DNA from 2 places in the Belliella baltica DSM 15883 genome. Region 2 is predicted to be linked to the other one. Evidence: riboswitches for the same ligand, from Rfam matches in the RefSeq annotation. Region 2 holds a riboswitch; the other holds the start of a gene.

Region 1 (12,241 bases), 1.3 Mb from region 2:
AAAGCCAACGATTAATCTAGGTATCAATTTAATTTTGCTGTCTTTATACATTTTTTTTTATTTAATACCACTAACGTAATTTCTTCAATTGGAATAGTGCTTTAGCCCATTCATCTTAATAAGGATTCAGGAATATTAGCTTTAGGCGAATTTTTCCAAATAGATTAAGATTTCAGGTATATACCCTTCTGGGTTTGGTTGCTCAATTTTTTTCTACTAGAAATAAAGGACTAGCGCCCCTATAGACATTACAAAATTCTAATTTTTTCAAGAAGATTATAGGACTAATGCTCCTTTAGCTAATTTTTTGTTACCTCACTTTATATTCCTTAAGAGAGTTATACTTCTGAAAACATTCCACTAAAAGATAAAAAGGATCAATAAAAAGATTGCTAGCAATACAGCTACCCAAGCATAAATGGGATTTCGACGGGGGAATTCAAAGTTGCAGATTGGACAAAAAACAGCTGTTTTATCTACATCCATGGCACAGGAAGGACACTCTTTTGTTTTCATATTTCGGAACTCTTGGTGTTGAAATTTGATTGTAATTACAATAAAACCTAAAAATCATGAAAATAGAAATTTGGTCGGATATCATGTGTCCTTTTTGTTATATTGGCAAGAGACGATTGGAATCTGCTTTAGAGAATTTTGAGTATAAAAACCATGTTGAAATCGTCTGGAAAAGCTTTTTGCTCAATCCAGATATGAAAACAGACCCTAGCAAATCAACTGCTGAATATTTGGCAGAAACTAAGGGCTGGAGTTTAGAACAAACCCATCAAATCACCAATCAAGTGACAGAAATGGCGAGGGGTGAAGGCTTGGTGTACAACATGGACAAAACCGTAGTCGCCAATGCCAAAAATGCACATCGCTTGTTACAACTTTCAAAAACCTTAGGAAAAGGTGATGAAATGAAAGAAAGACTTTTGAGGGCTTATTTTACAGAAGGAAAAAACATTGATGACTTGAGTACTTTAATTTCTTTGGCAGAAGAAGTAGGAATAGATAAAGAAAGGGCTCAGGCATGTTTGGAATCAAATGAGTTCGCTGAAAAAGTTGAGAAAGATATCTCGGAGTCAAGACAAATTGGAGTGAGAGGTGTTCCTTTCTTTGTTCTTGATAGGAAATTTGGTATTTCGGGAGCTCAACCTGTTGAGGTATTCCAGGATACTTTGAATAAAGCTTGGGAAGATTATGTGAAGGAAAATCCCATTTTACAAATGAACAGTTCTGAAGGAAGCTCTTGTGACATAGAAGGGAATTGTTAACAAGAATGCTTGCTACAGAATTATATTTTGATAAAACTGTAATTTATTCTTGAAGCCCAGTAGTTTTTGAAGTATTTATTTAAAACTTAGATAGATTAGTGTGGGGTAAAGTGATTTTACTAGTTTTGTGAAATTAAAGTTCTTTACTATAATTCTATATCATCCGGAATTGGTTATGCTTAGGTGTGTATTAAAAGGGAATCGTGTGCAAATCACGAACTGTCGCGCAACTGTAAGTAACAATCCAAAGGTTTTTGTCCTAGTATGTCCACTGTTTTAAATAAAATGGGAAGGACGACAAAAGCTGTTACAAGTCAGGAGACCTGCCTATTTCGATATGACGATGCTTTCGCGATTTGAAGCTTTTAGTCAAGTGTGATTCAATTTCCTTCTATGCTTTTTTGGCATTTCTATAGGTCTTTGATCCAAAGTGATTTACCGATTTTGGTTTTTCCTTGATAGGAAAAGTGTGTCTGATTTGGGACATATTTATTTCCTTCACTTTTCTAACACCTTCTTTTCCAAAAGCATTTTTGATTTATTGTGATGAGCTTTTAACCAATTATTTCAAACAAATAAAGTTAAAAGACCATGCAAACGCATAATCTTGGCTATCCGCGAATTGGTAGTCAGCGAGAATTGAAAAAGGCCTGTGAAAACTATTGGGCAGGAAAAATCACAAGGCAGGAGTTATTTCAAGTAGGAAACGAAATCAAGCTCAGCAATTGGACCTTACAGAAAGAATGTGGGATAGATTTGATTCCTTCAAATGACTTTTCTTACTATGACCATGTTTTGGATATGGCATTTACAGTTGGAGCCATTCCCGAAAGGTATCATTCTGTAATTTTTGACAAAAATAAGTCTGAAATCGATTTGTACTTTGCAATGGCGAGAGGATATCAGGCAAATGGTTTGGATATCAAGGCCATGGAAATGACCAAATGGTTTGACACGAATTATCATTACATCGTACCGGAGTTCAAGAAAAATCAAGAGTTTAAGCTATTTTCTTCAAAAGTCATTCAGGAATTTGCAGAAGCAAAACTGGCAGGTTTCAAAACGAAGCCTGTTATTTTGGGGCCAGTTTCTTTCCTTTTACTGGGTAAGGAAAAAGAAGCAGGTTTTGATCGCATTGACCTAATAAAAAATCTTCTTCCTGTTTATTTCCAAATATTGGATAAGCTTGTAGAACATGGTGTAGAGTGGGTTCAGTTTGACGAACCATTTTTGGCTATGAATCTTTCAATTAAAGATAAAGAGGCTTTTCAAAGCGCCTATTCCCAAATCAGAAAAAAGTACCCTCACTTGAAGACATTGTTAGCAACTTATTTTGGAGGTTTGTACGAAAATATAAGCGTAGCAACATCTTTACCTGTTTGTTGTCTTCATGTAGATTTGGTCCGTTGTCCCGAGCAATTGGATGAGTTGTTAGGAAATAGACCGAAAGATCTTTCCATTTCACTTGGATTAATTGACGGAAGAAATATTTGGAAAAATGATTATAAAAATTCATTGAATCTAATTCAAAAGGTTCTGAGAAAAGTTGATCCCGAAAAATTATTTATAGCTCCTTCTTGCTCTTTACTTCATTCACCATGCGATTTGGATAGTGAGTTGAAGCTTGATAATGATATCAAAAGTTGGCTTTCATTTGCCAAACAAAAATTGGTGGAAATTAGTGATTTGAAGAAATTGTCAAAATCTGTCAATGTTCCAAATGCGAATGGTTTAGAATCTTTTGAAAATGTATTTTCTGATATTTTCAATAAAAATCAGGAAGCAATCAGCAACAGAACAAATTCAAGCTTGATTCATAAAAATGAAGTAAAGAAGCGATTGAATAATGTTTTGGACTCTGATTTTGAGAGAAAATCTTCGTTTCAGAATAGAAAGATTGTACAGGCAGAGTTACTGAATCTTCCGCTTTATCCAACAACTACAATTGGTTCATTTCCTCAAACAAAGGAAGTAAGAAAAGTTCGTGCTGACTTCAAGGATGGAAGAATCGATAAGCAGAATTATGAACAATTCATTAAAGATGAAACGGAGAAGACAATCAGAATCCAAGAAGAAATTGGTTTAGATGTCTTGGTTCATGGTGAATATGAAAGAAATGACATGGTAGAGTATTTCGGTGAGCGTTTGCACGGTTTTGCATTCACTCAATTTGGTTGGGTTCAAAGTTATGGCAGCAGATGCGTCAAGCCACCGATTATCTATGGAGATGTGTATAGGCCGGAACCGATGACAATATTTTGGTCAAAATATGCTCAATCCCTCACTCCAAAGTTTGTGAAGGGAATGCTTACTGGACCGGTGACCATTCTCCAATGGTCCTTTGTAAGGGATGATCAAGATAGAAGCGTGACATGTAATCAAATTGCTTTGGCTATTAGAGATGAGGTTTTGGATTTGGAAAAAGAAGGAATCCGTATCATTCAGATAGACGAGCCTGCATTGAGGGAAGGTTTGCCAATCAGGAAAGAACATTGGGAAGGATATCTAGATTGGGCTATCAAAGCATTTAAGCTCTCTGCAAGCGGGGTAGATGACAATACCCAAATTCATACACACATGTGTTATTCAGAATTCAATGACATCATTGGTCATATAGCCAACCTTGATGCCGATGTGATTACGATTGAATGCTCTCGTTCACAGATGGAGCTCTTGGATGCTTTTGCAGACTTCAAGTATCCAAATGAAATAGGGCCTGGAGTATATGATATCCATGCACCAAGGGTCCCTTCCAAAGCTGAAATCATAGAATTATTGCAAAAAGCAGCAGATGTAATTCCATCAGAACAGATATGGGTGAATCCTGATTGTGGATTGAAAACAAGACAATGGGAAGAAACCCACAAGTCTCTAGTCGAAATGGTTTTGGCTGCAAAAGCTATGAGAGAACTAGTTCCTGTTACGTTGAATTAGTGTTTACCGAAAGATCAGCAAGTTTGTATAGAAGCTTGCTGATTCTTTTTGATTCATTTGAGAAAATTGAAGGCTCGACTTAAGAATAAAGATAAGAAAACAGTTGCGTTCGCAGCTTTTGAAACAAAAATAATATGAACTTAGAAGAAAGGATACAGCAATCAGAAACGCACATTTTTAAAGCGGTTTTCCCCAATACCACGAATCATTATGGGACGCTTTTCGGAGGAACAGCAATGCAGTTGATGGATGAAGTGGCATTTATCACTGCTACTAGATTTTGCCGTCAACGGGTAGTGACAGTAAGTAGTGATAGGATTGACTTTACTCAGCCTATTCCTGAAGGCACATTTGTAGAATTGGTAGGTAGAGTTACTTCAATTGGAAACACAAGCCTCAAAGTCCATGTAGAGATTTATGTTGAAGAAATGTATGACGACAAGAGAGAAAAGGCAGTTTCAGGAGTATTTACATTTGTAGCAGTAGATCAAAACAAAAAACCAATCAGCATAGTATGATAGCTATGCTGATTGGTTTTTTGTTTTTGCTGCCTAAGGAAAGCTCAGATTAGTAAGTTCCGTAAACTTTCATTCTTATTTTGTAAACGGACTCGGAAGCTGTAATAAAAAGCGTTTTTCTGTCTGGACCTGCAAAAGTCACATTTGCTGTCCATTTTTCGGGAATTGGTATGTGACCAATTTCTTCCGACTTTTTGTTATAGATTTTTACTCCATCTTCACCAGTTACATAGATATTTCCCCTGAAATCAATAGTCATCCCATCAGATCCTCTCTCCAAGTAAATTTCTCTATTAGAAAGGTATCCATCTTCAATAATATCGTATTTGTAAATCTTATTTGCACCTGGATCAGATACATACAAGTTTTTCCCATCAGGTGTTCCGACGATTCCGTTTGGTCTTACAAGATTTTCATCTACTGGCATAAATTGTAACCTGTTTGCAGAAAGGAAATACAAATGTTCGCCGTCTTGTTGTGATTCGGGATCTCTAGTCCAATAGTCTCTTTTGTACAATGGATCGGTGATGTACATTTCTCCAGTAGGTGTAATAAATAAATCGTTCGGACCATTTAATTTTTTGCCTTGATAACTTTCGATCAGAATGGTTTTATTGCCTTCTTCATCAATTGACCAAATCTGATTATCCATATCAGCACAGGCAATCAGATTTCCACTTTTATCAAAAAACATCCCATTTGATCTGCCTGCATTTTCTAAGAAAACTTCTGTTTCTCCAGTGAAAAAGGACCATTTCATAATCCTGTTGTTAGGCTGATCTGTGAAATAAACATCACCCAAGCGACTTACTGCCGGTCCTTCGGTAAATGAGAATCCACCCTCAATTTTCTTTAATTCAGCATTCTTTTCTATCAAATTCTTTTTGTCCACTATCTGAGCTTGGATATTGCCGAAAGTAGCAAGCAGGAATAAAATGATCATGGGGAAATTACGCATACTTTATAAATTTTGGGAGTATTAAGAATGATCTATGGATAAATTTTCGTCGCAAGGTACAGGACTTTTTTTGTTATTGAAAAATCAATCCATTCGATCCATGACAATAATAATTTTCTTGAGTTTTGGCGAATAAGATAGTCGACTTATTTTTTGGTAATTTGGAAGATTTACTTCACCAATTTTATACCAAGTATCCTCGTTAAATTTTCTAATAAAAAGACTGTTTCCTTCTGAAGTGAGCAGGTGTTTCTTGTCAAGCCAAATGAAATCCTCTACCAGCCCTTTGGTTGAACCTAAGTCAATACTTTCCTTCTTCTCAAGATCAAATCCTTTGATAGCATAAGACTTTGAATCCGAGATTTCACTTATAGAATTCTTATCTATAAAGCTAATAATGCTTGTTTTGGGTCTTTTGACCACGCTTCTTCCGATATTCTGACTGATGGTCAAAACATCAGATTTACTATAAGGGTAAACCAAAGAATTGGGCTGACCAAGGACAAACATCGCTGCTTTGTTGTCAAACCAATCATAGTAGCCAACCGGCAAAATATCATCATAAAGGAGTTCTGGTTCACCAAAATTCGTTGGATACAGCCAAAGCCTTTGTAACCCGCCTTCTTCTACGGTGACTGCGGAGACATAAAGCCCGCAATCTGTAATTCTTGGAGAATATTCGTTTTGATTGGGTGTTTTTGTCAGGTTGGTAAACTTACCCGTTTCGAAATTATAAATAATGATATCAAAATTCCCTTTTTCATCAGCTGAGGAAAATGCCAATTGCTTGTCATTGATAAAATTAGGCTGATTGTCATATCCTTTTCTATCCGTAATTTTCGTTTCTGTTCCAGGAATAAGCTCAATTTTACCGAAAGATTTCTTCACATCAATGGCAATAATATCAGTGGAATTTTGAGCGAAACTTTTTAAATTAAATAGTAATATAAAGAATAAGAGGGTATATGTCTTCTGAAGCATAAGTATGAATGAATTCCAAAAACTAAATTACAAAATGAAGGTTAGAAGTAGGTGGATAAATTAAAATTATATCAAAATGAATCAATGGAAGCCTTGCGTAGTCAAGGTGATCCGTTGGCAGATGTAGTAATTCCAGTTTTGATCGCTAATGCAGATTTAGCCGTTCAGATCAACTCTTGGAAGAATTTCCCCGAAGCGGATGTTTACAGTCATTTTCCTGAACCCTTAAAAGCTTTTTTAGATTTTTATCAAGATGCACCGGGTTTTATAGATGAAAAGAAGGTTTTGGCTTCGCAAGAATTCTTCAATGCCGAAGGGAATTTGTATTTAGCGATGTTGGGTTTTTATTCTTTGCCATATTGTTATGCATTTGGTGATGGTGCTCAAGTTTTGATTCGATCCAAAAGAATCAAAGATGAAGTAGGCATGCGTCTTTCGGAGACAGCTTTGTTTTTATTAGATGTGTACAGACCAGGAACATTTATTTCTGATAGTCAAGCTTTGTTGACGATAGCAAAAGTAAGGTTGATTCATGCCTTCAGTAGATATTTTGTGCAGCAATATGCCAAAGATTGGAAATCAGAATGGGGTATTCCAATAAACCAAGAGGATTTGATTGGGACGAATAGCACGTTTAGCTTGCTGGTGATGCGTGGTTTTGAGAAAATTGGTAGATTTCCTGGAAAAGAAACTTTGGAAGCTGTGCTTCATTACTGGAAAGTAGTTGGACATTATATGGGTTTGAATATAGATTTTTGGTCTGAAACCTCGAAAGAGTCCTTTGAATTAAGTAAAATCATCAAAACAAGACAACTCAAGAAAACAGAGGCTGGAAAAATTCTGATTAATTCTTTGATCAACTATTATAAAGAAAGTATTCCTGATAAGAATTTGACGAAATATATGGAAACTGTGATCGCTTATTTTATAGGAAAAGAAGCTTCCAATATGCTTGATATCAAAGAAGAGTTCAAATTACCTAAAGAACTTTATGGGTTATTGTTGGAATTGAGTTTTTACCGACAATCTGGACGAAAACCTTCATATCAAAAAATACGCGCTCAATTTATGGCCCAGTCCAAAATCAACTTTGGAAAGGAGGTTCAGTTGAATATTCCCGTTATCAATCGTTCATAACCGAACACTTTTTGTCCGTTTTTAATAAGTATTTTCTTTGAATAGGGCTTTTTAGCCCTTTATGACCATTTTTTACACTTGGCATTCTTTTCGTACTTTTCCGATCAAATGAAAAAGATAATTACATCTGTGAGGAAATTGCCACTTGAACTGATCTTTTGGATCGGGGCTCTGATTGGCATTTTGAGAATAGATCCATACGATGCACATCATTTCAGCCTTTGCCCATTGGATAACCTAGGATTTTCTTGGTGCCCAGGCTGTGGATTGGGTCGATCGATGAGCCTTTTGACTAGGGGTGAATTTCAAGAATCATGGTCTATGCACCCTTTGGCGATGTTTGCCTTTGCAGTTATTATTTATCGCATATTTGAATTAATCAGAAACAACAAAACAATTAAACACTATGGCTAATGTATTAAGACACCTTCCAGAATTAGAGGGTATGGAATTAGGTTACATCCAAGGAATCTTAAAAAATATGGATGATGAGCAAGCAAATCTTTTTGCACAGGTTTACCGAGCAAGAAGAAAAGACAATCAAATGGTATTGATTCTTTGTTTGCTTGGATTCTTTGGGTTCGCAGGTTTGCATAGATTTATTCTTGGCCAAATTGGTTTGGGGATACTCTATATCTTGACGGTAGGTCTATGTTTTATTGGTACAATCGTCGATTTGATCAATTACAAAAGCTTGGCTTATGAGTATAACATGAGAGTAGCGCACGAGACCTTGTCCATGATGTCTAATGGAAATTTCTCAGCACCAACAAATACAAATTCCAATGTATAATAAGTCATTCTTAGTACTACTTTTCTTCGGAATAGTAGTACTTCTTTCTTCTTGTGAAAGTGAAGGTCCGCTCGTTACCCGTACATCTGAAGAATCATTTGAAGAGATTAGAGAAATTGAAGTCAATGGGAAGTATTTGGAAGTTTCCTATGAAGGCATAGAAAATGCATCTAAAGTGACTTTAAATTCTTATTTGGAAGTTCCAGAGAATAGTGATTTGGATGTGAAATTTCGAAAATCAGGTTCTAAGTTGATTGTAGAAGTAACGGGTAATGCTGTTCAGCTCAACTTTTTCAATTTTAATGGAGGGGATAACGGTTTCATCAGCCTTACAGGACCTGAAGATATCAAACTGAATATTTCAAATAGCTCAGGATCTATTGATGTTAAATATGTCAAACATGATCATATCGATCTTCAGGTTAACTCAGGTTATATTAATGCACTAGCCTTAAACGTAGAAGATATCAATCTCAAAGCTTCTTCTGGCAGCATCAAAGCTGAAGGGCTTGTGGGAGATGTCAAAGCTCAGGTTAATTCTGGTAGCATTACCATGAATGAAGTTCAAGGCGATGTACATGCACAAGCTTCATCAGGTAGTTTGAAGTTAGAAGACGTCGAAGGTACTGTCAGTGGAAAAGTAAACTCAGGTTCTATGAAATTTAATCAAATCACTTATTTGGGAGATTTGACAGTAAGCTCAGGAAGTATCAATGCCACAAATGCAGGTCTTGGAGAGCAAACAGTTCTGAAATCAAACTCAGGAAGCATAAAAATTCAAACTCCTTCTGACCTTACAAAATTCAATTTTGATCTGAGTGCCAATAGCGGTTCAGTGACAGTAGGAGAGCAAAAGGGCTCAAAGAGACTTGAAATTGACAATGCTAGCGAGCACACCATTCAAGGAAAAGCGAGTAGTGGTAGTATTAGGATTATGAATTGATTAAATGGGTTATTGAAAAGTTTTATTTCCCCATCCGAAAATGACATATTTAGTTTTTTCATTAAATAAAACTTGAGAGAGAAGACAAAATGAGTCATTTTTTTTTAATTACAATTATCATAAATTATATAGATAAGGTATAGAAATTAAGAAAATTTGTCCGTAATTTTGTCCGTGTACGTAAAATCGTCCGTATTTATGGCAACAATCAATTTTTATCTCGACAAATCAGACAAGAAAGGGCTTGCCCCTATTCATTTAAGGATTAACTGTTCTGGCACACAAATTAAGTTGGCGACAGGACAAAAGATTGACCCAGAGCTTTTTGACAAGAAAAGACAACGAGTTAAAGGGATTACAATTGAAGCGACTGAGACAAATCACTATTTGAATTTTCTCAATGAACGTGCAGATGAATTATTACATCATTCTAACAAAAAAACGTTTTCACAAGATGAAATCAAAGATATTCTCAATCAACATATTGACGGGTACAGAGAAAATCATACTGTTAATATTGTAAAGGAACAGATTTCACTATATGGTAAGCCTTTTACTTTCATTGACTTGTTTGCAGGTGCAGGTGGTTTTAGTGAAGGCTTTTTACAAGCAGAAGTTAATAATAAATTCTTTGACTTCATTGCGGCAAGCGACATAAATGAAAATTGCGAACTCACTCACATAGTAAGATATAATCATCAATTGGGGTTAAATGCGGAATTTTTAAAACAAGACATTACAGAACCTGATTTTTTAGACAACCTTTTACAAAAGATAGGTAACAAAAAAATTGATGTGGTTTGTGGTGGACCGCCTTGCCAAAGCTTCAGTCTGGCTGGAAAGAGAAAGAAGTTTGATAAAAAAGATGATTTATTTTCACACTACCTCGAAGTAATTAAAATATTGCAACCGAAGTATTTTGTAATGGAGAATGTAAAAGGGATTCTTACAAAAGAAAATGGGAAAATCAAAGATTTAATAATTCAAGAAATCAATTCAATAGTTGACAATAAAGAAATTCCAGTTTTAGTTTCATTTATCAGAAAAATGAAGTCTGATAAAAATAGTTTCTTGCTTGAAAGTATTATAAAACGAGTTGAAATTGAAAAATTAAGGGATGCTGAAATTGAAATAGGCAGAGAAGAATTTATTCGATTTGTAGATAATAGATTCAAGCAACTTACACCTAAAATTGCTGATTATAAAACCAGCAAGACTGATTCAAGAATAAATACCATTAGACACGGTTTTAATATTCTTGCCCGAACCAAAGAATGGGAAAAACTGAAACGTGACATCATTAAAGAGAAAGACTTCTGCAATATTGATAGTGACGCATTTGTAGAAACATTCACGACTTTCTTAACCCATATCGGGTCTGAGAGTGTAATTGAACAAATTGAATTTGCATTTAAGGGACTCAAAGTTCCTTCCAACTATATAAAAGACTGTTCTGATATAATAACAGCACTTAAAATTTACACGAATTCATTTGATGAAACCTTAGACATCCTATTAAACCTATGTTCTGAAAAGGAGAAATCTGAACTCAACAAAATTCTGGACAGCATTAGGCTTTATAAAATCGAAAAACCACTTGTCGCAAACGCTTCAAATTATGGTGTTCCACAAAATCGTGAGCGTGTTCTTTTTATAGGTTGCAGAAAAGACCAGAAATTTATTTCTGAAATCCCACCAACCGTAAAGGAAAATGAAAAAGTAACCATTTTTGAAGCTTTATACGACCTTGATTTTATAGGTAATAATCAAGAAGCTCACCACTATGAATTAGTAAATATTTCAAAACAATATAACGGAACAGCCGAAAAAATGAAAAGTCTCTTGAAAAAAAGGACTATTGACGGCAAGGAAAATTCTAAAACCGGAAAATCTTTTGCGGAATGGTCAAGAGGAGGTCGGTTAATTGAAAGGTATCAACCCAAAACTAAACCTTTCTATGTGAGAAATTTTGAAGGACTTCAAAAGGGAGAAAAATATTTTGACATTCTAAATAATCACAAAACAAGCAATCAAAATGATGACGTAATAAAACGGCTTGAAATTATTCTAAAAAATGGAGATTATAAAAAGGCTCAATGTGAAATAGATGATTGCGGTTTGACCTCAAATAAAAGAAATTACAATGTATTGAAACCAGATGAACAAAGTTCAACTATTATGACAATCCCAGATGATTATGTTCATTACAACTCACCAAGAGCTTTGACAGTTCGTGAAATGGCAAGGCTTCAATCATTTGATGATTCTTTTGTTTTTCAGGGAAAGCGTTCAACTGGTGGTAATAATAGAAAGACAGAAGTTCCGCAATACACTTTGGTTGGTAATGCCGTACCGCCATTATTGGCAAGAGCAATTGCCACTGAGATTTTAAAAAATATTAAATGAGAGTACTAACAGAAGCAGAACAGTTAAAAATTAAAATCCTGACCAAAAATCAGGTTTCTCTTTCTCTAATTGAGCCAACTGAAACTGGTTTAAAAAAATCAATTATGGATGCCACTGGCTCAGTTAGAAGTTTTCTAAAAGAAAATAGCATTCACGACTATGATATTCAAGGGCAAGGTCAAGAAAACAAAGTTCAAATTGAAGCTCTTATTTATCAGGACTTTCAAGTAATCCATTCAACAGCTTCTTTATACAGACCACAAACTAAAAAAGGAGACCCAAGAATTTGGTTTT
Region 2 (12,241 bases):
TGGTTGGACGATAAGAGAGCACATGATAGAGAGTTGATCAAAAAAGTAAATAATTATCTAAAAGACCATGATACCTCTGGTTTAGATATTCAAATCATGTCTCCAATCGAAGCCACCAAGTTTTCCTTGGAGCGAATCAAAGCAGGAAAAGATACAATTTCTGTGACTGGAAATGTTTTGAGAGATTACTTAACTGATCTTTTTCCAATTTTAGAATTAGGGACAAGCGCAAAAATGCTCTCCATCGTCCCATTGATGAATGGTGGAGGTCTATTTGAAACAGGCGCCGGTGGTTCTGCTCCAAAGCATGTTGAGCAATTGGTTGAAGAAAACCACTTACGTTGGGATTCTCTTGGAGAGTTTTTAGCATTAGCAGTTTCTTTAGAGCATCTGGGGGATACTTTTGCTAATGACAGAGCAAAAGTTCTGGCAGAGACTTTGGATGTTGCTACAGGAAAGTTTTTGGATGAGGATAAGTCTCCTTCAAGGAACGCCAAGGAATTGGATAATCGAGGAAGTCATTTCTACCTTGCCATGTACTGGGCTGAAGCTTTAGCTTCACAGCAAAAAGATATGGAATTGAAAAATAAATTTGAATCTATAGCCAAACAATTATTTGAAAATGAAACTAAGATCGTTTCAGAACTAAATGATGCGCAAGGTGTCAAAGTAGATATTGGTGGTTATTACAGACTTGATGCGGTAAAGGTTGATAAAGTTATGCGTCCAAGTGCTACTTTCAATGCAATTCTTGCGCAAATAGCTTAAGATAATGTTAAATAATTAAACAAAAAAAGCAGCTTCTGAAGCTGCTTTTTTTGTTTATACTTCTGTGAATTTTACTTGATGTTGCGTAAGAAAAGATTTGATCACATCAACATGAATACATTCGCCTAAATGGATAAAGGAATAATCATTGATTTTTTTTGTTTTGCCTTTGGTGATGATTTCTTTGTCTTCGATATCAAAGCCAAGGTGGAGGTGCTTTGTTCTGCTTTGCATTCCATAAACGATTCCATTTTCATCAAAAAGAGGCCCACCGCTTTGTCCTCTTAGTCCAGGTGTGCTCATTTCAATACCATATTTTACACCTTTTGCATCACCAATAAATCGAGTAAGCATTCCGTCTATCGGAAATCTTGGTGAAGCTTTTACACCTTCATTGGTCCACTCGATATCGTCTTTTTCAGGATTGAATCTAAAGTTGTTGAATTCGGGGAAAGGAAAACCAAGTCTGCATAAAAACTTGCCTTGATTGATGTTGTTGGAGTCTTTTGGGAAAACCGCATGACCTTGGTAAAGCAGTTTATTGAAATCGTTGAATTTGATTATTGCTAGGTCATAATCGGGGTGAAGATGCCAAGTTAATCCAGATATTTGATCAATACAGTCAACAAAAGTTGTTTTCATCTGAATAGGACTATTTTCTTCTAATTTATATTTTGTCTCTAGGTTTCTTAGCGTTTCCTTGAAGCGTCCATCTTTTGGGATCCTATTTAACTCTTCTTTGAAGGCTGTATAATGTTTTCCCATCTGCATCCCTTGAGAAAGCCATTGTACGACGTGTTTGCAGGTAATAGCAAACCCTTCATCGTTTACAAAAAACAAAGTTGCTGCTCCTGGAATGATTTTTTCACCCTTGTAGCTCCTGCTAATGGAATGAATCGCTCTCGTAAATCCTGATACTTTTGAAATAGCTTGTACAAACATTGAGTATTAATTTGACTTCAAAAATTAAAGTAACGGATAGAATTTAAATTGAATAGATTTTTCAAATTAAAATCAAAAATCTCTTTATCTCTGATGAAAAAAAATCATTAAATAAAATTTTATTTTTCGAAATCGATTGTATTTTCACAACTCTTAAAATGAACCTCAGTAACCCACTGTTTTATTTGGGTAGACAAGATATTATTGGTAATTTTAAGCATTCTAAATTACTTTCAAGTAGAATAGAAATTATTTAATTTTTGATTCAATCTATTTGCAATCAAACCTATAAACAATAAATACACAAAACTATGAGCAAAATTAAAATTGGAATCAACGGATTCGGAAGAATCGGTAGATTGGTATTCAGAGCTGCGCAAACAAGGAATGATATTCAAGTTGTAGCGATCAATGACCTAATCGATGTGGATTATATGGCTTACATGCTAAAGTATGATTCTACTCACGGTAAATTCGACGGAGTTGTTGAAGTGAAAAATGGGAAATTGATTGTTAATGGCAATGAAATCAGAGTCACTGCTGAAAAAAGCCCTGCAAACTTGAAATGGGGTGAAGTAGGTGCTGATTATGTTGTAGAGTCTACTGGTATATTTTTAACCAAAGAAACAGCGCAAGGTCATATCGATGCAGGTGCTAAAAAAGTTATCATGTCTGCTCCTTCTAAAGATGATACCCCAATGTTTGTAATGGGTGTAAATGAAAATTCATATACATCTGATATGGTTTTTGTATCGAACGCATCTTGTACGACTAACTGTCTTGCTCCAATTGCTAAAGTATTGAATGACAATTGGGGAATTGAAGAAGGTTTAATGACTACGGTTCACGCAACTACTGCAACTCAAAAAACAGTAGATGGACCATCTGCAAAAGACTGGAGAGGTGGTAGAGGAGCTTCACAAAATATTATCCCTTCTTCTACAGGAGCTGCAAAGGCGGTAGGTAAAGTTATCCCTGAATTGAATGGTAAATTGACAGGGATGGCATTTAGGGTGCCTACTCCAAATGTATCTGTTGTTGATTTGACTGTTAGATTGAAAAATGGTGCTTCTTATGAAGAGATTTGTGCTAAGATGAAAGAGGTTTCTGAAACTAGCATGAAAGGTATTTTGGGTTACACAGAAGATCAAGTTGTATCTACTGATTTCAATGGTGATAGCAGAACTTCAATTTTTGATGCTGGAGCTGGAATCCAATTGAGTGACAAATTTGTAAAAGTAGTAGCTTGGTATGACAACGAGTGGGGTTATTCTAACAAAGTTGTTGACCTACTTTCTTACATCGCAAGTAAGTAATTTTAATGAATTAAGATTTTAGATTTCCCAAAAAGATAAAAACAAAAAGTTTTAATATAAAGCTATTTGATTTGACTCTTTTTGGGATTTTTTCTTTATTCTCTGTATTATTTTTTGAATTATGTAATTTTTTCGTTAAAATAAGGATTGATAATTAAGAGTTCCAATTATGTTAACACTCCTTTTAAATTTACTTCTGTTTATCACAGCATCTCTGCCAAATCTTACTGATTCAATATCAGAAAATCAATCTTCTTTAGAAAAGTTGAAAGTTGATAATAAGATAATACCGGTAGAAATAAAGGATGTTGTCATTGAAGCATTGTCTTATTTTCCTGAATTGGCAGGAGTTCATATTGATTTTGAATTTAAGGATAAAATCAAAGGTTCAGTAATGCAAGCACAACCAAGAGTGATGACCTTACTCGTGACGGGAAAAGAAACACGGGAGTATAGAATTAAAATTACTAGAGCAATGAACCTTGGTGATGAAAGCATTTTGATTGAAGAAGTTCCGCATGATGTTCTGGTAGGTTGGATAGGTCATGAGTTGGGTCATATAATGGATTATAAGAACCGTAGTACGACGAATTTAATGCATTTCGGAATGAGATACATTGTGTCAAACAAAAAGCTTACAGAAGCTGAAATAGCTGCAGATACTTATGCGATTTCTTGCGGTATGGGTTATCAAATTCTATCCTTAAAAAATTACATTCTTAATCAGGAGGGTTTTGATGAAGCTTATCGAAATAAAATTAGAGACTTGTATATGTCGCCACAACAAATCTTGAGTTTGCAAGAAGAATTGGAAGAAGAGGATGGTTGATTCATCATTCGTAATTTTTAAACTTGATTTATAAAGAAATCAAGTTCCTCTATATCAACTTTTTTAATTTGAGAACATTCTAATCAGTAACTTTATCAAGCATAATGAGTTGGAAAGATATGACAAATGAAATAATTCCTATTTTTCCACTCAAACTAGTTGCTTTTCCTGGTGAGCATCTTAATCTTCATATTTTTGAGCCTCGTTATAAACAGTTGATTGCTGATATAAGCGAAGGTGATGGTAGATTTGGAGTGTCTGTTTATTTAGATAAATTAATGCCTTTTGGTTCAGAAGTACATTTGGAGGAAGTGAGTAAAGTCTATGAAGATGGTAGATTGGATATCAAAACTAAGGTGATTCGTGTTTATGAATTAATAAGGTTTGAAAACCCTTTTCAAGACAAACTCTATGCAGCAGGTGAAATAATCCCTTTTGAAAATGATATTTCAGTTGCAGCCCATTTGCACAATGAATTTATTTTTTATCTAAAAGAATTTTTCAGATTGATTGGCGAGCCTCAAAGCATCATACCCTTAGCGATCAATTCTTTTACATTAACTCATAAAATTGGGTTGTCCTTGGAAGAAGAATACGAGCTACTTGTCATGAGGAAAGAGAGCATGCGGATTCAGTTTTTAATCAAGCATTTCATTAAGGTGATTCCTGTTTTAAGAGAAGTTGAGCGAGCAAAAGCTAAAATAAGGATGAATGGCCATTTCAAAACTTTAGATGCACTTGATTTTTAGCTTTTGAGAAAGTTAAAGTTTAGTGATGCTCTCTTTTTTGACGAATGCTTTTTGTTTTCCCCATTCTATTTCATACCAGATATCCTTTGAAGATTTTATGATTACCCGGTGTCCTGGATCTACATTTTTTATCAATTTCCCTCCTGCTGTTGGTTTATCCATTATGATTGTAGGACTGCCAGTCACAATTCCTGTGGATGATCGTTTGAGAAAATTATTGCTAGCAAAAACCAAGAAGATTAGGATAATACTGGGGACATAGTATTTGGGTTTGTTAGCTTTTTGCTGAAAAATGAAAAGTAAGATAAAGGATATCAACAATAAACTTAGAAATACCAAAGTGATTTCTTGTTGTAGGTCAGAAGTGAATTTGAAAAATCTATCCCAGTCAGTAATTTCATATCCAACCAGATTTGGCTGCTCTGTTAGCGTTTTGATTTTTGTGATAACTCTTGGATTAGGGTTAATGTCGTAGTATTTAGCTAGATAAAAACTTGCCTTTGAAAAATCTCCTTTTCCTTCAGAAATATAAGCCATTTTCAGGAGCATTGCAGGAGAGAAAACTTCATCATTTTGGAGTAAGTTTTCATAAACAGCCATAGCTTCTTGGTAGTTATTGGTTTTAAACAAAGAATCTGCGTTTTGGAGGCTAATTGTATTGGCTTGACAATTAAAGCTTTGTGAAAACATCAATAAAATTATTGTAAATTTTGTAAGAAAGATTGCCTTTGAGTTTTGCATTTTAAAATAGTCCGCTTAAATTTGCAGTCCAATTACGGCAATGATTCGACAAAAAACAAATCAAAAACCGTTAAAAGTCTCTTAAAAGTTAGAGATGATATTGATCAAAATGATTCCGTAGCTCAGCTGGTAGAGCAATACACTTTTAATGTATGGGTCCTGGGTTCGAGCCCCAGCGGGATCACTGTTAATAACTCATAAGGAGTTAAAAAATTTGAAAGTATAATTATTAAAGTTCGGGGTGTAGCGTAGCCCGGTATCGCGCCACATTTGGGATGTGGAGGTCGTAGGTTCGAATCCTGCCACCCCGACAATATTTTCTAAAAACTTCAAAAAATTAAATCAATTGTTTTGAGGGAGTTAGAAGAAAATTGAAAGAATTTTACAATTAGATCATATTTTTCCTTTTTAATTAAGATTAGAGGGTATAAATTTGAATTCTAATTAGGATTGTTTCAAATAGATTTCTAGTAGAAAAATGGTCTTGTAGCTCAACTGGATAGAGCAACTGCCTTCTAAGCAGTAGGTTTCAGGTTCGAGTCCTGACAGGATCACACTAAGGTCGCCAGACCAATGTCAGTGGAGCATTTCAAAAAAAGAAATGCTCCATTTAATTTATAATGATTCCGTAGCTCAGCTGGTAGAGCAATACACTTTTAATGTATGGGTCCTGGGTTCGAGCCCCAGCGGGATCACGAAAGCTTCCTTTTTAGGAGGCTTTTTTGTTTAAATCAATTTTGAGTTTCATTTAGCCATAATGAAAATTGCTATTCTTTTTTTAAGAAACATCTTTTTGTTTTATGAAAATTTGAAGATTTAGTTAACGATTTTCCGAAAAAGTCATTTGTTTTTTATTTTTTGCTTTTCAAGTTTTCTTTTACTTTCTTAACAGTTTAATTAATTAAAAATCGTCTAGATTTATTAAATCAATTGAGTAACCTCAACGTAAGCTATGAAAACTCCTAAATCATTAAATAATAAACTTAAAGCCGCGATTGTCTTGACATTTCTACTCTTGGTGATATTTGGTAAAAATATTTTGGATAGAAAAAACTTTAATGAATTAGAAGAGTCTTTTGCTTCAGTATACGAGGATAGATTAGTAGTTGAAAGTTACATTTTTACAATATCAGAAAATTTATTTAGGATTAAATTATTGGTGAATCACTGTTGGGAGGAGACGGATTATTCACATGTAATTGAAGATATAAAGACTTATGAAGATAAGATACTTGCAACAGTGAGTACTTTTGAAAAAACAAATCTTACAGCCACTGAAGACGAATTCCTAAAAGATTTTAGAGGTATTATTGAGACAAATTTGAGAATTGCAGATTATGATCTTCTTTATTCTGATGAAAAAGGGATTAATTATGAACAAGTTCATATATATAATGAATATATCGAACGAGCGATAGGTGATTTGGAAAAGCTATCAAATATCCAACTGGAGGAGGGACATAGGCTTGCTATTAATTCCGAAAAAGTAGTGACAAGGTCAAGAATCTGGGCTCAATTTGAAGTAGCGGCTCTTGTGATTTTATTATTAATCATTTACCTTTTAATCTATACATCTAGAAACATTAAATCGGAATTGATTGATTAATTTTAAAGACCGATTATAATTTCAGAGCTATTATAATCGGTCTTTTTTTGCTTTGATGTTTCATTTCACTAATGAATTCAAGCTTTCTTACCCGTTTGCCAATTCAAAAAATAACTACATTGTTATTAATTGACTGTAGATATTTCTTTTCTTTCTTTACCTTTTAAAAATAAAGCCTGATGGGCCTACCCCTGTTGGGATAGTTTTGACTTCATTACCACTTTGATTAATTACTATAGCTGTTCCTGAACCTTGAAAACCATTGTTTTCAGAGACATAGATGTTTTTATCAAAATTATCAAAACCAATTCCATAAAAACCGTTTCCTTCATACAGGGAAGCATCTATGACTTGACCTGAAGTGATTGAAATTTTGGCTACAGCATCATTATAGTCAGGCCATCCTGTTGAAGTAATGACATATGCCTCTCCATTTTCACCCAATGTCAACTTCGAAGTTGGTCTAGAAATATTGATTTCAGTCGTATTGCTAATGCTGTAGTTACTCTTATTGATTTCGTGAAAGAAAACAGTGCTTGAGTTTCTGGATAAAAGAAGCAGTTTGTTGTCATGTTCCAAGAATCTGACAGGAGTTCCTTCCACATCGATACTCCTATTTACTGTGTCGACTCCTACTCTCATAACATCAATTTTCCGCGCAGCAGAACAGGCAATTAATAAGTCGTTATTTATTTTATAGAAACTTTCAGGACGACTTGAAGTTCTTGATTTTTTTGTAACTGCTCCTCCTGTGATACCATTTACAATGGCAATATATGATTCTGGACTTGCGAAACTTGCATCGTAAGGACCCCAATCGGCAATGTAAATTTTGTTATCAGTTATAATAGCTGATCTAGGAATATTTAGCTCTTCGCCTTCTACAGACCCTATGCTCTCAAAAGTGTTTTTATTTACAATTTCTACTTTACCAGTATTCGCGACCAAATAAAAATAATCCTCGTACTCAACGAGATCTTGAACCAATCCTGCAAAAGGTCTATTATTAACTTTTTCAAATATGTTTTGCTGTACCTCCCCCGTATTGAAATTGTAATGGCTAATGTCTCCATCACGAGAAGAGAAATTTCCTTCATTGATGATCAAAAGCCCCTTTTCGTACTCTCCAAGAGGTCGTTCCTCGCCACTACCGTCACAAGAATAGATAAATAATGATAAGGCTAGTAGATAGCCTAATAATCTTAAATTTTTCATAGTGTTAAATTGATATTGATTAGATAATTTCTTCCGGGCATTGCTCTCAATCTGAGAACTTGATAATCATTGTTTGTTATATTGTTTACTTGAAATCCTATTGAGGCCTTTATCTTTAGACTGAATTCTAAACTTTTACTATACCCTAAATCCAAAAGTCCATAAGGAGCGACTGAAGAAGTATTGTCTGTATTGATATATCTCTCTCCAATCCAATGTCCATTTACAAAAGCAGAATTTGATTTGTATGTGAAGCGTAAATTTCCCTGAGTCTTATGTTTGGGTGTATAAGGAAGTTGATTTCCCTGCGAGCGGTCATTTTCGGATAAGTTATTGAGAATCGTCGCTAGGGTGTAATTGTAACTTCCATTGAATTCTAAATGCATTTGATTCAATGATTTTTTAATCGTTACAAAATATTCTAAACCTTGATTTCGGACTTCACGGATATTTTCTGGACTCCAAAAACTCCCTCTTGGCAGCCAAATGATCCAATTGTCAACCCACATGCTGTAAAGATTGATCTGATTGCTGATCATGAAATAATTACTATTGAAAACATGAGCCAAACCAATTTCTGCACTGATACTTTCTTCAGATTCTAGGTCTGGATTTCCTCCTGGAACCCAAAATCGATCATTCAGTGTGGGGATTTTAAAGCTCTTCGAGACAGAGGTGTGTGCGCTGAATTTGTTCTTTTCATTTTTAAAAAATGTCCATTCTGATCCAATGCTCGGTGTGAATGGGGCAAGATCTCTATTGAAGATCATTTGTCTTAAGTTTAAAGAAAATGCGAGGTTAGAAGCTGGAAGATAATTGATGGATTGATAAAGTTCTAACCTATCCTCAGTGGCTTCATAGCTGCTGAGATTCCCAATTACATGATTGAACCGCACTCCTGTTTTTGACTTCAACTTTTCTGAAATAGTCCAATCAATATCTGAGGATAGGAGAAATTGGGAGGTTTGATTGACACTCTGATTGAATTTCAATTCATCTAAAACTACCCCTGCTTTAATATTCCAAATCGTTGCAGCGGTGAATTTATTATAATCAACTACTGCTCGGAAATTATTGTCATTCTGTACATCGGAACCATTTGATCCCATCACAGGCTGAATTTGTCTGTCTGTTTGATTCCACCAAATTGATGTGCTGAGTTGCTGATTTGGACGGAGATTCCAAGCCAAATCTTGCATAGCCCCAAACTGTTCAACTTCCGCATTTCTTTGTCTTTCTTCAGGACTTCCAGCTCTTGCTAAGTTGTTGAATTTGAAATTATTTTTTGAGAAATTTCTATACACGCGACTTCTGCTCGAGAAATTTTGATTTGAATACCCATATTCAACTTGCTGATTCCATCTTCCAAAACTTCCAAAAGTGCTCAGGATTTTGGTTTGATGCCCTTTGTTGAATGTGTTTTTGTTGTTCAGATGAATGGCTCCACCGATTGCATCAGTGCCATATAGTGCTCCGCTACTGCCATAATGTATCGTAGCTTCGTCAAATCCTCCAACTGGCAATATTGAAAAATCTGCTTGACCAAGCGAGGGGCTATTGATTGGGATTCCATTCCAAAAAACTGAATTATGACCTGCAGACGTGCCTCTCATGGTAAGAGATGTTAACATACCAGGTCCATATTGTCTAAGGAATAGCCCACTTCGTTGCTGAAGCAATTCTGCTAAAGATTGCCCTTGAAATTCGTTCAAGTCTCTTGAATCAACTTTCTGGAGCGTCTGTCCATAGGTGTATTTTTCAAGTGGAGATGAATAAACCTCGACCAATTTCAGTTCCACGGTATCTTGCGGAATTAATAGAGTTTTATCAACCTCATTTGAAAATGAAGTAAGAAATACGAAACTAAGAAATAGCAATGCCTTTCGAATTAAATAATGGAAAATCGATTATTTAATTCAAAGTCATCCGTGGAATAAAATTGAGAGAATTGAACAATGATAAAAGAACGTGTAATCTTCAAATTGATATTGAAGAAGAGTTAATAACATTCGTTCTGAAACATTTCCTTTTCATCTCAGCCTTTCACCCGAAAGCTTTGAATTTGATAAGAATAGGCAGGTCTCCTGGCTTCCTTGAATTTACCGGCCTTCTCGTCCTCTCCCGATAGTGATCGGGACGAACAATGGCAATGGAGGTGGTAAATTACTATCCTAATTAGTTTTAGGACGAGGTTACAGTTGCGGGGACAGCTCCGGTATTTCACCGAATTCCCTTTTAATCTCGAGGGCCTGATAAAGGATCGAGAACCAAATCTTGTTGCAAACATAAGCAATCCAAATCCAGAAATTCAAATATTCTTTGGAATATTTATTTGTAGCCATAAATCTGAGCTGTTAGGAGAAGTATTATTTAATATCTCAGCTTTTTATTTCAAATTGATTAAAAACAAATCTCATTTGTATCTTTGAGGCGTTTAAAAAATATTTGATCAATTTTATGAAGCCCTTTTCTCAAATTTTATTCATTGTTCTTTTTTTAAATTTCCTACTATCCTGTGATAATAAAAATCAAGAAAATGAAATATCAGGCTCAGTTTTGCAAAATTCCTACGCGTCTGGTTTTCATATATTTAAAGGGGAGGGGTATTGGGTTTTAGAAGTTTCGCAAGCTTTCCCGGGAGAGCATCAACCTTATAGGTATTTGGTATTAGAAAGTTCGGGTGAATCAATTCCTGATGGGACATTTGACGCAATAATTACATTGCCAATAGAAAAAGTAATCCTAACTTCTACAACTCATATTCCACATTTAGATTTATTAGATTGCACAGAAAAGTTGGTTGGCTTTCCCAATTTAGATTTGATTTCTTCTAAACTCACTAGAGAAAGGATAAACAAAAACTTGGTAAAAGACCTTGGTTCTGGAGCTCAGTCCAATATTGAGTTGATGATAGATCTAGAACCAGATTGGGTGATGATTTCAACCTTAGGGGAAGATTTGAAAAACTTAGATTTACTCAAAAGCGCTGGAATAGCTGCTGTAATCAATGGGGAATATGTGGAGCAGCATCCACTTGGGAGAGCAGAATGGATTAAATTCACAGGGGTGTTGTTAGGGAAATATGAAGAAGCAAAAGCTGAATTTGATGTTATTGAAGCCAATTATTTAGAAGCATTAAATTTAGTCTCTAATGTTGTCTTGGAAAATCGTCCGACGGTCATGTCTGGAGTGATGTACAAGGATATTTGGTATGCTCCAGGAAATGACTCTTGGGGGGCACAATTGCTTAATGCTGCTGGAGGGGAATATGTATTTAAAGCGCAAGCTGGTACAGGCAGTAGCCAACTTAACTATGAATATGTGCTTGACCAAGCTCAGAATGCTGATTTTTGGCTAGGAGCATCAGATTTTGTGAGCTTGGAAGCCATGAAAAGTGCTGATGAAAGATATGCTGGTTTTAAAGCTTTTCAAAAAAACAATGTTTATTCATATACCTCGAAAAAAGGGGAGACAGGTGGAATTGAATATTTTGAATTGGGTTACATGCGGCCTGATTTGATTTTGAAAGACATCATCAAGATTCTCCATCCAGATTTATTACCAAATTATTCTCTTTATTTTTACTCAAAAATGAATGAAAAATAACACTAGACATTTTCTACTTTTTGTTTTTGGCGCAGTTCTTTGTGTATTATTCTTTCTGATCAACCTAAACGTTGGTTCAGTTCACATTCCGATGTCTGAGATTGCTGCAAGTCTTTTTGGAGAAGAATTTAGCAAGAAGTCTTGGGGTATTATTGTAAAAGATTATAGAATACCAAAAGCTTTTACCGCAATTTTGGCAGGTCTAGCTTTGTCAATAAGCGGTTTGCAAATGCAAACTTTTTTCAGAAATCCTTTAGCAGGACCTTTTGTCTTGGGGATTAGTTCAGGAGCTGGATTAGGTGTTGCATTGCTAGTGATGACTGGTTCAGCATTTGGTTTGAGTTTTTTTTCAGGGGGTTTTGGAATGTGGGCTGTAGTGTTTGCGGCATCCTCTGGAGCAATTTTAGTTCTATTACTCATGAGTTTGACTGCATGGAGAGTAAAGGACAGCATGACGCTACTGATCGTT

The links. A riboswitch is a leader RNA that binds a small molecule or an ion and turns the genes downstream of it on or off. The one in region 2 is predicted to bind cobalamin.
Region 1: another riboswitch for cobalamin. It lies ahead of metE (5-methyltetrahydropteroyltriglutamate--homocysteine S-methyltransferase); the one in region 2 lies ahead of BELBA_RS18745 (TonB-dependent receptor).

Annotation. Positions count from the first base shown of each region.
Region 1 is NC_018010.1:2,885,489-2,897,729, forward strand. Features, by position in the region: gene BELBA_RS19715 (hypothetical protein) at 1-51, opposite strand, end outside; gene BELBA_RS13110 (DsbA family oxidoreductase) at 573-1,277, shown strand; cobalamin riboswitch at 1,431-1,622, shown strand; gene metE (5-methyltetrahydropteroyltriglutamate--homocysteine S-methyltransferase) at 1,869-4,211, shown strand; gene BELBA_RS13120 (acyl-CoA thioesterase) at 4,346-4,729, shown strand; gene BELBA_RS13125 (SMP-30/gluconolactonase/LRE family protein) at 4,779-5,687, opposite strand; gene BELBA_RS13130 (TolB family protein) at 5,772-6,668, opposite strand; gene BELBA_RS13135 (oxygenase MpaB family protein) at 6,753-7,805, shown strand; gene BELBA_RS13140 (DUF2752 domain-containing protein) at 7,914-8,219, shown strand; gene BELBA_RS13145 (TM2 domain-containing protein) at 8,212-8,598, shown strand; gene BELBA_RS13150 (DUF4097 family beta strand repeat-containing protein) at 8,591-9,541, shown strand; gene BELBA_RS13155 (DNA cytosine methyltransferase) at 9,740-11,947, shown strand; gene BELBA_RS13160 (MvaI/BcnI restriction endonuclease family protein) at 11,944-12,241, shown strand, end outside.
Region 2 is NC_018010.1:4,153,848-4,166,088, reverse strand. Features, by position in the region: gene BELBA_RS18805 (NADP-dependent isocitrate dehydrogenase) at 1-768, shown strand, start outside; gene BELBA_RS18800 (trypsin-like peptidase domain-containing protein) at 823-1,710, opposite strand; gene gap (type I glyceraldehyde-3-phosphate dehydrogenase) at 2,022-3,026, shown strand; gene BELBA_RS18790 (hypothetical protein) at 3,196-3,855, shown strand; gene BELBA_RS18785 (LON peptidase substrate-binding domain-containing protein) at 3,960-4,604, shown strand; gene BELBA_RS18780 (tetratricopeptide repeat protein) at 4,617-5,234, opposite strand; tRNA gene BELBA_RS18775 (tRNA-Lys) at 5,457-5,529, shown strand; tRNA gene BELBA_RS18770 (tRNA-Pro) at 5,583-5,656, shown strand; tRNA gene BELBA_RS18765 (tRNA-Arg) at 5,826-5,899, shown strand; tRNA gene BELBA_RS18760 (tRNA-Lys) at 5,968-6,040, shown strand; gene BELBA_RS18755 (MCP four helix bundle domain-containing protein) at 6,298-6,951, shown strand; gene BELBA_RS18750 (YncE family protein) at 7,108-8,166, opposite strand; gene BELBA_RS18745 (TonB-dependent receptor) at 8,163-9,965, opposite strand; cobalamin riboswitch at 10,224-10,453, opposite strand; gene BELBA_RS18740 (ABC transporter substrate-binding protein) at 10,723-11,772, shown strand; gene BELBA_RS18735 (iron ABC transporter permease) at 11,762-12,241, shown strand, end outside.